One region of the Shewanella sp. SM29 genome, then DNA from elsewhere that is predicted to be linked to it. Evidence: predicted binding sites of a transcription regulator. Region 1 holds the regulator's gene; each other region holds the start of a gene.
What was found. The regulator ArgR, encoded in region 1, controls arginine synthesis, uptake and breakdown. The targets are predictions, from matches to a motif close to ANTGAATANNTATTCANT.
Positions count from the first base shown of each region.

Region 2: the regulator ArgR is predicted to act here: its motif matches at 2,041-2,058, upstream of argA (amino-acid N-acetyltransferase).
Region 3: the regulator ArgR is predicted to act here: its motif matches at 2,039-2,056, upstream of argC (N-acetyl-gamma-glutamyl-phosphate reductase).

Region 1 is NZ_JAKKRN010000013.1:12,577-17,019, forward strand. Features, by position in the region: gene L5L77_RS10780 (LysR family transcriptional regulator) at 1-691, opposite strand, end outside; gene L5L77_RS10785 (NAD(P)-dependent oxidoreductase) at 798-1,430, shown strand; gene argR (transcriptional regulator ArgR) at 1,578-2,048, opposite strand; gene mdh (malate dehydrogenase) at 2,343-3,278, shown strand; gene L5L77_RS10800 (thiol-disulfide oxidoreductase DCC family protein) at 3,382-3,780, opposite strand; gene folM (dihydromonapterin reductase) at 4,034-4,443, shown strand, end outside.
Region 2 is NZ_JAKKRN010000017.1:74,433-78,875, forward strand. Features, by position in the region: gene coaBC (bifunctional phosphopantothenoylcysteine decarboxylase/phosphopantothenate--cysteine ligase CoaBC) at 1-477, opposite strand, end outside; gene radC (RadC family protein) at 600-1,277, shown strand; gene rpmB (50S ribosomal protein L28) at 1,399-1,635, shown strand; gene rpmG (50S ribosomal protein L33) at 1,642-1,815, shown strand; gene argA (amino-acid N-acetyltransferase) at 2,138-3,457, shown strand; gene L5L77_RS13335 (PH domain-containing protein) at 3,577-4,095, shown strand; gene rarD (EamA family transporter RarD) at 4,145-4,443, opposite strand, start outside.
Region 3 is NZ_JAKKRN010000032.1:49,751-54,193, reverse strand. Features, by position in the region: gene ppc (phosphoenolpyruvate carboxylase) at 1-1,666, opposite strand, end outside; gene argC (N-acetyl-gamma-glutamyl-phosphate reductase) at 2,290-3,270, shown strand; gene argB (acetylglutamate kinase) at 3,302-4,084, shown strand; gene L5L77_RS18300 (ornithine carbamoyltransferase) at 4,097-4,443, shown strand, end outside.

The DNA.
Region 1 (4,443 bases):
GTCCACGTAGCGCCGCACTGACCAACACTCCCATATCGTTAGCCTTAAGATTCCCTGTAACTTTGACGTGCTCGGCTTGCAGTTCTTTTAGAAAAGGCCAGTTTTGTTGCGCTGAGTGTATGAGGCAGTTGTGGGCTAGCAGATCAATGGGTTCGAGGAGTGGCGTTGCGCTATCAAGATAGCTCGGCGCCGCGCAAAGTACCGCATCTATGGTCATCAAACGCCGAGCAATGAGATTCTCATCGGGTTGCTCGGTATAGCGTAGCGCCACGTCGACTCTCTCATCTACCAATTGCGCAAAACTGTCCGACATCACCAGTTGAATGTTGACCTTAGGATGAATTTTAATAAAGCGATCAACGACATAAAACAGACTGTGCTGCCCAAGGCCAATAGGCGTAGCGATACGAATACTGCCTACCAGTTCACTGTTATGGCTGTGGGCACGACTCTCCATGGCAGCAACTTCACTTAAGATCCGCTGGCAAAATTGTAGCGCTTCCTCACCCTGCAAAGTCAAGCTGGCGCTGCGCGTGGTGCGGTGTAATAAGCGTAAACTCAACCACTGCTCCACTTCTTGAATATGACGGGAAACCTGCAGGCGGCTGAGGTCTAAATGTTCGGCAGCTTTGGTAAAGCTGCCACAGTTTGCGACTTCGACGAAACTGCGTATAGCGGCAATTTTATCCACATTAGTATCCTATATTGAAACAATCATGCTCAATTATTGATGTTTATTAGGTGAAAAACTGCAAGTAAACTGGATCCAATGTAAATCATCTGAGTGAGACAATGAAATGAAAATCGCAATTTTAGGTGCAACGGGTTGGATCGGTGGTGCAATTTTAAAAGAAGCACAGAGTCGTGGACATCAAGTGACAGCGTTAGTGCGTGATCCAAGTAAGTTATCCGTGGCTGACGTGGCAGTACGTGCCGTGGATTTAGAGCAGCCATTGGTCGCCGATACCTTTGCTGGCGTAGATGTCGTGATTGCCGCCGTTGGTGGCCGCGCCCAACAAAATCATGGTCTAGTGGCGAGTACGGTTCAGCATTTACTGGATGTGCTGCCTAACGCTAACGTGTCACGTTTATTGTGGGTCGGTGGTGCTGGGAGTTTAGAAGTGGCGCCGGGTGTGACGCTGGTCTCTAGTCCAGATTTCCCAGCAGCATATAAAGATGAGGCGTTAGCTCAGGGTGAAGCTTTGCAGGTATTCCGTGCGGCGCAAACGGCAATCAATTGGACCTTTGTGAGCCCAGCCGCTGAGATTTATCCCGGTGAGAGTGAAGGCCCGTACCGTCTTGGTGGCGACAGCTTCTTTACCGATGCTAATGGTCAAAGCCGTATCTCTGTAACCGATTACGCAAAAGCCATGGTAGATGAAGCCGAAAAGGGCACTCACCCAAACCAGCGCATCAGTGTGGCTTACTGATATCGTTATAGTTGAGTTAGATATTGTGAGTTAGATATTGTGCTGGAATGTGTAACGTAATCGGGACAATGGCCAAATAACCAGCGCGGTATTGCACTTCAAAATGTACAGATAAAATAGAACAGGTCAGCTCACTGACCTGTTTTTTTATTCTGCGTAATTGAATAAAGATTTGATGGTTTCTAAGGTATCGGCGATATCTTGGATGCTCGATGGGCAAATAAAGATAGTGTCATCACCGGCAATCGTACCCAAAATGCCTTCTGGTTTACCGATAGAATCCAATAAACGGGCAATCAGCTGCGCGGCACCTGGGCTAGTTCGCACGACGATCATAGCTTGATTGTGATCGACGTCGAGTACCAAATTCTTCAGTGGGCTACCCGCGGTGGGTACGCCTAATTCGGCTGGTAAGCAATACACCATCTCTTGCTTAGCGTTGCGAGTCCGCACTGCGCCGAACTTGCTGAGCATGCGTGACACTTTCGATTGGTTAATATTACCAAAGCCTTCAGCTTGCAAGGCGGTGACGATTTCACTCTGAGAGCCAAAGCGCTCTTCTTTTAAAATCGACTTAAAAATTCTAACAAGGTCATCCTGATTCTTGGTCGTTTGCATAATATTATTATTCGTTATTCAAAAAAACAGGCCCATTTTGAATATTTTTAGAAAAATTGTCAACAAATAACCAGATTGGTTGAATAAAAATTCACTAAGCCCCAGTGGTTAAGCGTTTGTAGGGGGCGTAAAAATCCCAATTTGAGTAATTGTTCTACATTGCTTCTACGTTATTCCGGAATTCTTTTGTCCCACGACTAAGGGATAATTGAAATTGTTGTGACATTCCAGTAATGTGACGCCAACGCAAATTAGATCCATGTCACACATATCCGAGAAATAACGGAGATAACTATGAAAGTTGCTGTACTTGGTGCTGCTGGTGGTATCGGCCAGGCTCTTGCCCTACTGTTAAAAACTCAATTGCCTGCGGGTTCACAATTGTCTCTATATGATATCGCACCGGTAACTCCGGGTGTTGCGGTTGACTTGAGCCACATTCCAACTGCTGTTGAAATCAAAGGTTTTGCTGGTGAAGATCCAACGCCTGCCCTCGTGGGTGCTGACGTTGTTCTAATTTCTGCTGGTGTTGCGCGTAAGCCTGGTATGGATCGTTCTGATCTGTTCAATATCAATGCGGGTATCGTTCGCAACCTGATCGAAAAAGTAGCGGCAACTTGCCCTACGGCTTTGGTTGGCATTATCACTAACCCAGTCAACACGACCGTAGCTATCGCTGCAGAAGTGATGAAAAAAGCGGGTGTTTACGATAAGAACCGTCTGTTCGGTATCACGACATTAGACGTGATCCGCTCTGAAACTTTCATCGCCGAATTAAAAGGCCTGAACGTTGCTGACGTTAAAGTGAATGTGATCGGCGGCCACAGCGGCGTGACTATTCTGCCATTACTGTCTCAAGTTGAAGGCGCGACTTTCACTGACGAAGAAGTGGCAAGTTTGACGACTCGCATCCAAAACGCGGGTACAGAAGTGGTTGAAGCTAAAGCCGGTGGCGGAAGCGCGACTCTGTCTATGGGTCAAGCGGCTTGCCGTTTCGGTCTGTCTCTGGTTCGTGGTCTGCAAGGCGAAGCTAACATCGTTGAATGCGCCTATGTTGACGGCGGCAGCGAGCATGCTGAATTCTTCGCACAACCTGTGCTGTTAGGCAAAAACGGTATTGAAAAAGTACTGCCTTACGGTGAAGTGAGTGCATTCGAAGCTAACGCTCGTGATTCTATGTTAGATACGCTGAAAGGCGATATCAAACTAGGCGTTGATTTCGTTAAATAATCTTTCGGATAATCTTTTTAGATTATGACGAATTAAAAACGGAGCCATTGAGCTCCGTTTTTTTATGCCTGGGTTTTACATTTTACCAGGCGAATTCAGTCGATCAGCGGCGCTTAGTGGGAATTTGGCAGTTATCATCGCAGCGGGCTTTGCCCGTCAGTAAATAAGAGATGCGATATCTGTTTTTTGCGAATCTGAGATAGCACCAATCGGCCACAGTTTTAATCACGGGCAGGCGTAATAGTTGGATCCAAGCGCGTGTTCCTGTCAGTGCCCACGCTTTGCAAGTGACATCTAACCCGAGTAACACTTCGCCCGTTGCGGTTTCGCCATGGAGAATCGTATTAGCGTAGTCTCTATCGATATGGCTGAAGCGCTTACTAAAGTCTGGCGCATTTAAATCCTCAAGCGCAATCAAGTTCTTCGGATCGCGCGCTTTCAGTTGACGCATTTCGGCGCTACATAATGGACAATTTCCATCGTAAAAAATCCGCAGTTCCATCGGTATTACCTCTGATGACTTGATCACAATACTTGAAGTGAGTACTCAAGCTTGGTTTTCTTCTACCCTATACGCAGAATAAAGGGTTTTAGATCGAAGCGATTGTAGAACGGATCAGCATCTCATTGGGCTTTTTGTTAGGTTAAATTCAAATGAGTGCAGTAACATCTTGGTTATTCATCAGTTTAACTTGATTGCTGATTTTTAAGCGAACAAGGTAAAGCCTGACCAATAACGACTCAAAAGGATAGGTATGACATCTCCCATCATAATCACAGGCGTGGGTAAGCGTATCGGTTACGCCTTAGCCAAACATTTTCTCGCCCAAGGTCAGCAGGTGATTGGTACCTATCGCAGCCATTACGCTAGCATAGATGAGCTGAACGCCTTAGGTGCGACTCTGTATCCCTGTGATTTTTATGACGATACTCAAGTGCGATCCTTGATTGATGAGTTAGCTAAGCTGCCGCAAATTCGCGCCATTATTCACAATGCCTCGGACTGGCTGCCGGATCCTGTGCTTACAAAGAATGAGCCTTTCAAGAGTGCCACTTTTGCACCGAGCCAAGTGCTGCAGCGGATGATGCAAGTGCATGTGAGCGTGCCCTATCAGTTGAACTTGGCCTTAGAGGCGCAGCTACGTGCCGCTGCTGGCGATGAAAT
Region 2 (4,443 bases), on a different contig from region 1:
CTGACTGCCACTGGCGGGTCCCCAAAGTGTAAAACCACGTGATGCTAGGCTAGTTAAATTCGCCTGCGTAGCCAGATTGCGGTACATCTGCTGATTCATTGCTGGACACAGGGCAATTGGCGCCTCAGTGGCAAGACACGTGGTGGTGATTAGCTCATCGGCCATGCCTGCATTAATCCGCGCCAATAGGTTTGCGGTTGCAGGGGCGATGATGACGAGATCTGCCCAACGAGCAAGTTCTATATGACCCATGGCTGCTTCTGCTGCGGGGTCGAGCAAGCTAGATGCCACTGGATGTCCAGACAACGCTTGCAGCGTCAGAGGCGTGATAAATTCCATCGCACTTTGGCTCATCACCACGCGCACATCAAAACCACGCTCTTTCAAGCGACGTACTAAATCAGCACTTTTATAGGCCGCAATACCGCCGCCAATGCCCAGCAGGACGTTTTTATTTGTCAGACTCACAGACATCATCCGAGATAGAAATAATGCCGGCAACAATATCACAAAGCGGTGAATTTTAGTGACTATCCCAGTTCAAAAAATCTCGTCCATACTCAGTAAAGTGAAAATATGTGAGATGACAGGGAGGTCACATGGGGATTAAAGATTGGCCTGAGGGCGAAGGTCCCAGAGATAAACTGTTACAAAAAGGAGCTGCACATCTCTCGGATGCTGAATTACTAGCAGTATTGCTGCGTAACGGTTTAGCCGGATTAAACGCTGTTGACCTTGCTAGGTCGCTTATTAGCGAGTTTGGCGGCCTCAGAAATCTGCTCTGTGCCCCAAGAAATCAGGTGTGTCGACTTCCGGGCGTAGGACCTGTAAAATACGCCCAGCTTCAAGCTGCGGCCGAATTAGCGCGGCGTGTAGCGCAGGAAAATCTGCAAAGAGGTCAGGTTTTGACAAATCCCGATTTAACTCGGGACTATTTAATGCGACAATTGGCCGATCGCTCCTATGAAGTGTTCGCAGTTTTACTGCTGGATAGCCAGCATAGAGTGATTCAATTTGTCGAATTATTCCGCGGCACAATAGACTCAGCCTCAGTGTATCCACGTGAAGTGGTGAGCTTAGTGCTGGAGAAAAAGGCCGCAGCAGTTATAGTTTGTCATAATCATCCGTCTGGTATTGCCGAGCCCAGTCAGGCTGACCGACGAATAACTGAGCGATTAAAAAATGCGTTAGCAACCATAGACGTATCCTTGTTGGACCATATGGTTGTAGGTGATCGAGAGATAGTTTCTTTTGCAGAACGAGGCTGGATTAATTAATCTAACACTTGATCTTCACTCTGTGATCGTGTATAAAATGCGCCCTCTTTGTGCCTCGGGCGACGGCCATACGAGGCACATTAATGCTCGAGCGTTAAAATTGTTTTTGGAGAAGATTGACATGTCAAGAGTATGCCAAGTTACTGGCAAGAAGCCGATGGTTGGTAACAACCGTTCGCATGCAAAAAACGCGACCCGTCGTCGTTTTTTACCTAACCTACAAAACCACCGTTTTTGGTTAGAAGAAGAAAAGCGTTTCGTACAGTTACGTGTATCTACTAAAGGTATCCGTCTGATCGACAAAAAAGGTATCGAAGTTGTTGTTGCTGAACTTCGTGCCCGTGGCGAGAAGGTATAATAGATCATGGCTAAAGCTAAAGGTAATCGTGAGAAGATCAAATTAGTTTCTACAGCTAAGACTGGTCACTTCTACACAACTGAAAAAAACAAGCGTAACATGCCTGAAAAAATGGAAATCAAAAAATTTGATCCAGTTATTCGTCAGCACGTTATCTACAAAGAAGCAAAAATCAAGTAATCCTTGGTTAGTGTTTCGAGAAAAGCCCCTTATTTAAGGGGCTTTTTTTTGCATTTTTTTAGTGGCTAGTCATCAAGTTGAGATAATTGCCTCGCAAACTTAAGCCGCTGAATCATCCCCTGTGAAGTTAAAAAAGTGTGAACACTTACTGAAAATATAAAATAGTGCGGTTCTAAGCACTTTAAATCATAAAATCTGCACTTTAGTGAGAATAAATTCTTTATATGTGAATTAAAATGCAATACCATACGCGAAAGTTAGCGATTCATTCCTGGTGTGTCATCGTGACGCTGCCAGCTCAAAAATGAGGTGTAAATAACGCGTGCGTACCACTGAACTGGTTGATGGATTTCGTCATTCTGCCCCCTATGTTAATGCTCACAGAGGTAAAACTTTTGTGGTCATGCTTGGCGGTGAAGCTTTGGCTCAAAATCAATTCCGCGCCATCTTAAATGATGTCGCCCTGCTGCACAGTTTAGGGATCAAAGTGGTGTTGGTATATGGCGCTAGGCCGCAGATTGATGCTGCATTAGCCGTCAACGGTATTGAACCTGCCTACCACGAAGGTGTGCGTATCACGGATGAAGACTCGCTCAAAGTGATCAAGCAAGTTGCGGGTGCACTGCAATTTGATATCACAGCGCGTTTATCCATGAGCTTAAGCAATACGCCGATGCAAGGCGCGCAAATTAACTTAGTGAGCGGCAACTTTGTGATTGCTCAACCGTTAGGCGTGGATAACGGCATCGATTTTTGTTTGAGTGGCAAGGTGCGTCGTATCGATGTGCAAGGCTTAAAACGTCAGTTAGATAATCACTGCATAGTGTTGATGGGGCCGATTGCGGCTTCTGTGACCGGTGAAAGCTTTAATTTAACCGCCGAGGAAATCGCGACCCAAGTGGCGATCAAGCTCAAAGCCGACAAGATGATCGGTTTTAGCTCACAGAACGGTATTCTCGATCGCAATGGCGACGTGATTGCCGAATTGATGCCAAACGATGCGCAAAACATCATGAGCAAGCTGGCCGAGCAAGGTTCTGCCTGCGTAGGCACTATGGCTTTTTTGAAAGCCAGTATCGATGCTTGCCGTAATGGCGTGCCGCGTTGTCACTTAGTCAGCTACCTCGAAGATGGCGCTTTGCTGCAGGAACTGTTTTCTCGCGAAGGGATAGGCACGCAAATCGTGACTGAGAGTGCCGAGCGTTTACGCTGTGCGTCAATCGCCGATATTGGCGGTGTGTTGAACCTTATCCGTCCATTGGAGGAACAAGGCATTCTGGTGCGTCGTAGTCGTGAGCAGCTTGAGATTGAAATCGAACAGTTCATGTTGATTGAACGTGATGGTTTAGTGATTGGTTGCGCTGCGCTCTATCCTTTTGAAGAGGACAATGCGGGTGAGTTTGCTTGTTTAGTGGTGCATCCCGATTATCGCGATGCCGACAGAGGGAGCTTACTGCTGAAGAACATTATCAATCAGGCTAGAAACCGTGGTTATTCACGCTTGTTTGCATTGACAACTCGGAGCATTCACTGGTTCTTAGAGCATGGTTTTGTGATTGAAGATGTTGAAGCACTGCCGCAGAAGAAAAAGCAGTTGTATAACTATCAACGCCGCTCAAAAATTCTCGCGCTCGATCTTTAAGCCGTTCTAAATCAATCCAATCAATGCCAGCCTAGTACTCATATTAGCGCTGGCATTTTTATTGACATAATATGTCTTTATTGGCAGATTAAGACTTCACTGCACGGGAGATACTGCCAATGAGTCCTCAATTTTTTGAACTCGCCCCTTTAACCCAAACCTCTATCTTCAGTTTTATCGTCTTATTGCTCGGTTTAGCGGGTATCTTGCTGATGTTATGGCTAAAAAATATGCCTAAGATAGCGAAGTCGGCGAGTTTAGGTATATTGCTGGTGGTGATGGGCGGATTTTCTTGGGTCTTCTATCAATCGAATAGCGCCGAATTAGTGTTAACCGATACAGAGCTCACAGTGGATGTTCCCTTCTATAAAGTGCAGTTATCCCGCGCGGATTTATTGCCCGCCGAGGCACGTATAGTCGATTTGCAACAAGAGGCAGATTTAACGCCGAGATTTAAAACGAATGGTATAGGCATGCCAGGATTTCAATTGGGTTGGTTTAATCTACAAGGGAAAGGCAGGGCATTTTTGGCGATAACAGATAAATCGCAGTTAGTGTTAGTGCCAACGACTAAAGGCTACAGTTTATTACTGACAGTACCGCAAGGGAGTGAGTTTTTAGCACAGTTACAGAAGTAATCATCATATGTCATCATTTCTGCCACTGTGTTTATCGGCGTGATAATGCTCACGCCGTTTTGCGTTTATAGGCCATATCTAAGGTAAAGACGAGCAGCGCGCTCCAGATAAATCCGAAGGTCACGCCTTTTTCGGCATCGAAGGGCTCATTGAATAGACTCACCGCGAGGATAAACATAATACTCGGGCCAATATATTGGAAAAAGCCGAGCATAGACAATGGAATACGTACCGCTGCCCCTGCAAAACACAGCAAAGGAATGGTAGTCACTATCCCCGCCGCCATTAACATCAGATTCAATTGCCAATCGTTAGTCAGCATGCTCGCCGTGGCAGTGTCTAAGGTTG
Region 3 (4,443 bases), on a different contig from region 1:
CGGCATCTTTAGCTGAGTCAGAGTAGCCAATCATGACCTCTTGCATGCCCTTGGTATAGCCACGATACCAGTCAATATCGAGCAAATCGGTAATACATGCAGCGGCGTTGTTTAAGTCGCTTAAGGTTTCAAACAGTGGCACCACGCGCATTGGATGCGAACAGCCTGTTTCTTTGAGTAACAGTAAAACCGTTAAGACATCCGATGGTTTACCCGCCATCGAAATCACATAGGATCCGAGTGCTTTTGCCGGATGTTTAGCAATCAAACGACAGGTATTAAGCACTTCGGCCACATCGGCCGAGGGTTGCCAGTTACTTGGGATCAGTGGACGACGGTTGCTGAGTTCACGTAATAAGAAGGCTTGCTTCTCAGTCTCGTCCCAATGGTTGAAATCACCCATGCCGAGATAGCGAGTTAACTCGGCGAGCACATCGCTGTGACGGCTGGCATCTTGGCGAATGTCGAGCCTGAGCATATGAATGCCAAAGCAGGCGAGACGGCGGAGAATGTCGAGCAATAAACCGTTGGCGATTAAGCGCATACCGCAGTCGGTTAAACTCTTATAGAGCATTTCTAGCGGCGCTTTGAGATCGCTTTCTTGCCAAATCAGGCTCGACTTATCGACTTCAGGATTGTGGCCTTCGATGCGCGCATTTAAATAATCTATGGTGTCACGCAGTCTTTGACGAATAGATCGCAGCACGTGGCGGTAAGGTTCGCAGCTGTTATTGGTATAAGCCTTTAACTCATCATTGGCTTCTTCCATCGACAGTTCACCGACCAGTAGGACTATGTCTTTTAAGAATAATCTGGCGGCAGCATGGCGGTTACGATCGAGCACCTCTTGGGTGACTTTTGCGGTAACAAACGGGTTGCCGTCGCGATCGCCGCCCATCCAGCTTGAAAAGCGCACTGGCGCGATATCAATCGGTAATTGCTGCCCTGTGCGTTGCTGCACTCGATCGTTAAGTTGTCTTAAGAAGTCAGGCACCGCATGCCAGAGTGACTCTTCAATGGTGGATAATCCCCAGCGAGCCTCATCTACTGGAGTTGGGCGCTCGCGGCGGATCTCATTGGTGTGCCATATTTGCGCGATTAATTGGCGCAGGCGCAGATTGATCTGTTGACGTTCTCTATCCGATAGTTGGTCGTTTTCTTGCTCTGTTAAGCAGTCGACAATGGCGGCGTATTTTTGGATCAGGGTGCGACGGGAAATTTCAGTGGGGTGCGCTGTTAGCACCAGATCGATATCCAGTGTTTTTAGACAGTCGAGCATTTTAGCTTGGTCGACACGACCATTGAGCATGCGGCCTAGGAGTTGTTCCACTGGGTCTGGCACGCAGACAAGTTCGTCGCAATTACGACTGATAGTATGAAATTGCTCGGATAAGTTAGCTAAGTTAAGAAATTGGTTAAAAGCTTTTGCAAAAGGGACTAATTCTTCGTCTGGCAAAGCTGTCAGTAACTCGAGCATTTGCTCTCTGGCGGCTTGATCGCCTCGGCGTGAGTCTTTGGCAAGCTTACGGATCTGTTCAACCTTCTCAAGAAAAGAGTCCCCAAGATGGGTACGCATAGTATCGCCAAGGATTTGGCCTAACATACTCACGTTCGATCTTAATGACGCATACATATCTGTCATATTGTCTGCCATGGTTACTGACATAGTTACTCCGAATAGAAAAACATGAAAATTCCGCTGTGCATTTAGCCCGTTAGCACAATACCTATCACTTGGGGCTATGGTCAACAGCAGAACTTATAACTTATACGACTGGCTTATCCGATATGCAACCAATCACGGTATTTGATGAAGAATATTCAATAGAAATGCGAAGTCACGCAATATTTTTTGATGATTAGTGCAAGTGAATATGAAGTGCATTATTTTATGCTTTGCAGACATGTATCTTAGCTGTTAATGAAAAGGACTGATTTTGACTCATGTTGACCCTGGATAACTGTGTTATTAACGAGTTAGCTGAATGGGAGGCGTGTCTTCGATATCCCAGTTTGAGCTTAAAATATGAAAATAAATTAAAAATATATATTCACATATATTGCATAAGTAGATCTTTGTGGTAGTCTAGCCATCAGTTGAGATGAGTCACCCCCTGTGACCTGTAGAGTGAATATCATGATGTACAGTATTAGCCTGACAGTGAATAAAATAACAACCTATTACGATTTCCTGCGACGATAGTCTTGTCATCATAGATATACGCGGTTGCGTGTAAGCTATTCATCTACTCTTTAAGTTTCTTTGATTCGGTTAATAAGACAAAACACATGAAAAATATCGCCATTATTGGTGCCAGTGGTTACACAGGCGCGCAACTGACCGCTTTAATCCATGCAGAAGCAGAGCTGACGATTCAGGGGTTGTATGTTTCTGAAAACAGTTTAGATAAAGGTAAACCTTTAGCGGATTTGTATCCTATTTATAGCCATATCGCATTAACGCTGTCGCCATTGTCCGATGAAGCTAAGGCAAAAATCGTTGCTGAAGCAGATGCCGTGGTCTTAGCGACTGAGCATTCAGTAAGCTTGCATTTAGCGGCTTGGTTTTATGCACAAGGTTTGGCGGTATTCGATTTAAGCGGTGCTTATCGTTTCAGCGATGTGGCGCAATACCCTAAGTGGTATGGCTTTGAGCATGAATATCCTGAAGTTTTAGCCAAAGCCGTATACGGCCTTGCCGAATGGAATGCCAAAGAAATCGCTGCGACTAAGATGATTGCCGTACCAGGTTGTTACCCGACTGCATCGTTGACAGCGTTAAAACCATTGGCGAGTTTACTGACATCGGCTTATCCGGTGATCAATGCGGTGAGTGGCGTAACAGGTGCGGGCCGTAAAGCGCAGTTACACACCAGTTTTTGTGAAGTGAGCCTGACACCTTACGGCGTATTAGGCCACAGACATCAACCCGAGATCGCCACTCAGCTTGGCCAAGAAGTGATATTTACACCGCACCTTGGTAACTTTAAGCGTGGCATTTTAGCGACCATTACCGTACAGCTAAAACCGGGCACAACGACTGCCGATGTGGCCGCGGCCTATAGCGTGTATGACAAGGCGCCATTGGTCACCGTGAAGCACAATCAGTTCCCGAAAGTGGACGATGTGGTGCTGACACCTAACTGCCACTTAGGTTGGAAGTTTGATGAGAATAGCGGTTACTTAGTGGTAGCCAGTGCCATCGATAATTTGATGAAAGGTGCTGCCAGCCAAGCGCTGCAATGCATAAAGATTCATTTTAACCTTTAATTGTTCATCCTTATTTAAGAGAGTCGTCAAGATGTCTACAAACAACTCAGTATTAGTGCTTAAAGTGGGCGGCGCGCTGCTGCAATGTGAAATGGGGATGGCGCGATTGATGGATACGGCTGCGGCTATGTTAGCCAATGGTCAGAAAGTGTTGATGGTACATGGCGGCGGCTGTCTGGTGGATGAGCAGTTAGCGGCTAATGGTATGGAGACCGTCAAGTTAGAAGGTTTACGTGTGACTCCGCCCGAGCAAATGCCGATTATTGCCGGCGCACTTGCGGGCACTTCGAACAAAATCCTTCAAGGCGCAGCGACTAAGGCTGGCATTGTGAGTGTGGGCATGAGCCTTGCCGATGGCAATACTGTTTCGGCTAAGATTAAAGATGAGCGTTTAGGCCTTGTTGGCGAAGTCACGCCAAAGGATGGCACTTATCTTAAGTTTATCCTCGAGCAAGGTTGGATGCCGATTTGTAGCTCTATCGCCATGATGGACGATGGTCAAATGCTTAACGTCAATGCTGACCAAGCGGCGACGGCATTAGCCAAGTTAGTCGGCGGCAAGTTAGTGCTACTGTCGGATGTGTCTGGGGTGCTTGATGGTAAAGGCCAGCTCATCCACAGTTTAAATGGCAAGCAGATAGCAGACCTTGTTAAGCAAGGTGTGATCGAAAAAGGAATGAAGGTCAAAGTTGAAGCTGCGCTCGAAGTCGCGCAGTGGATGGGGCAGGCGGTACAAGTTGCCTCGTGGCGTGATGCAAGCCAATTAATCGCATTAGCAAAAGGTGAAGCCGTAGGAACACAAATCCAACCATAAGTGGAGTAGGTTATGAAGCATTTACTATCGATAAAAGACTTAACCCAGCAGCAGTTACAGGATCTCATTGCCTTGGCAAAAACGATCAAAGCCAATCCGGCAGAGTATCGTCATGCGCTGGATGGCAAGAGTGTGGTGATGTTATTTGAAAAGCCCTCGCTCAGAACCCGCGTTAGCTTTGATATCGGTATTAATAAGCTCGGTGGCCACTGTTTATACCTAGACCAGCAAAATGGTGAACTGGGGAAGCGGGAATCGGTTGCTGACTTTGCTGCTAACCTGTCCTGTTGGGCCGACGCAATTGTGGCGAGAACCTATTCACACACCACTATCGAACAATTAGCCGAGTTCGGCTCAGT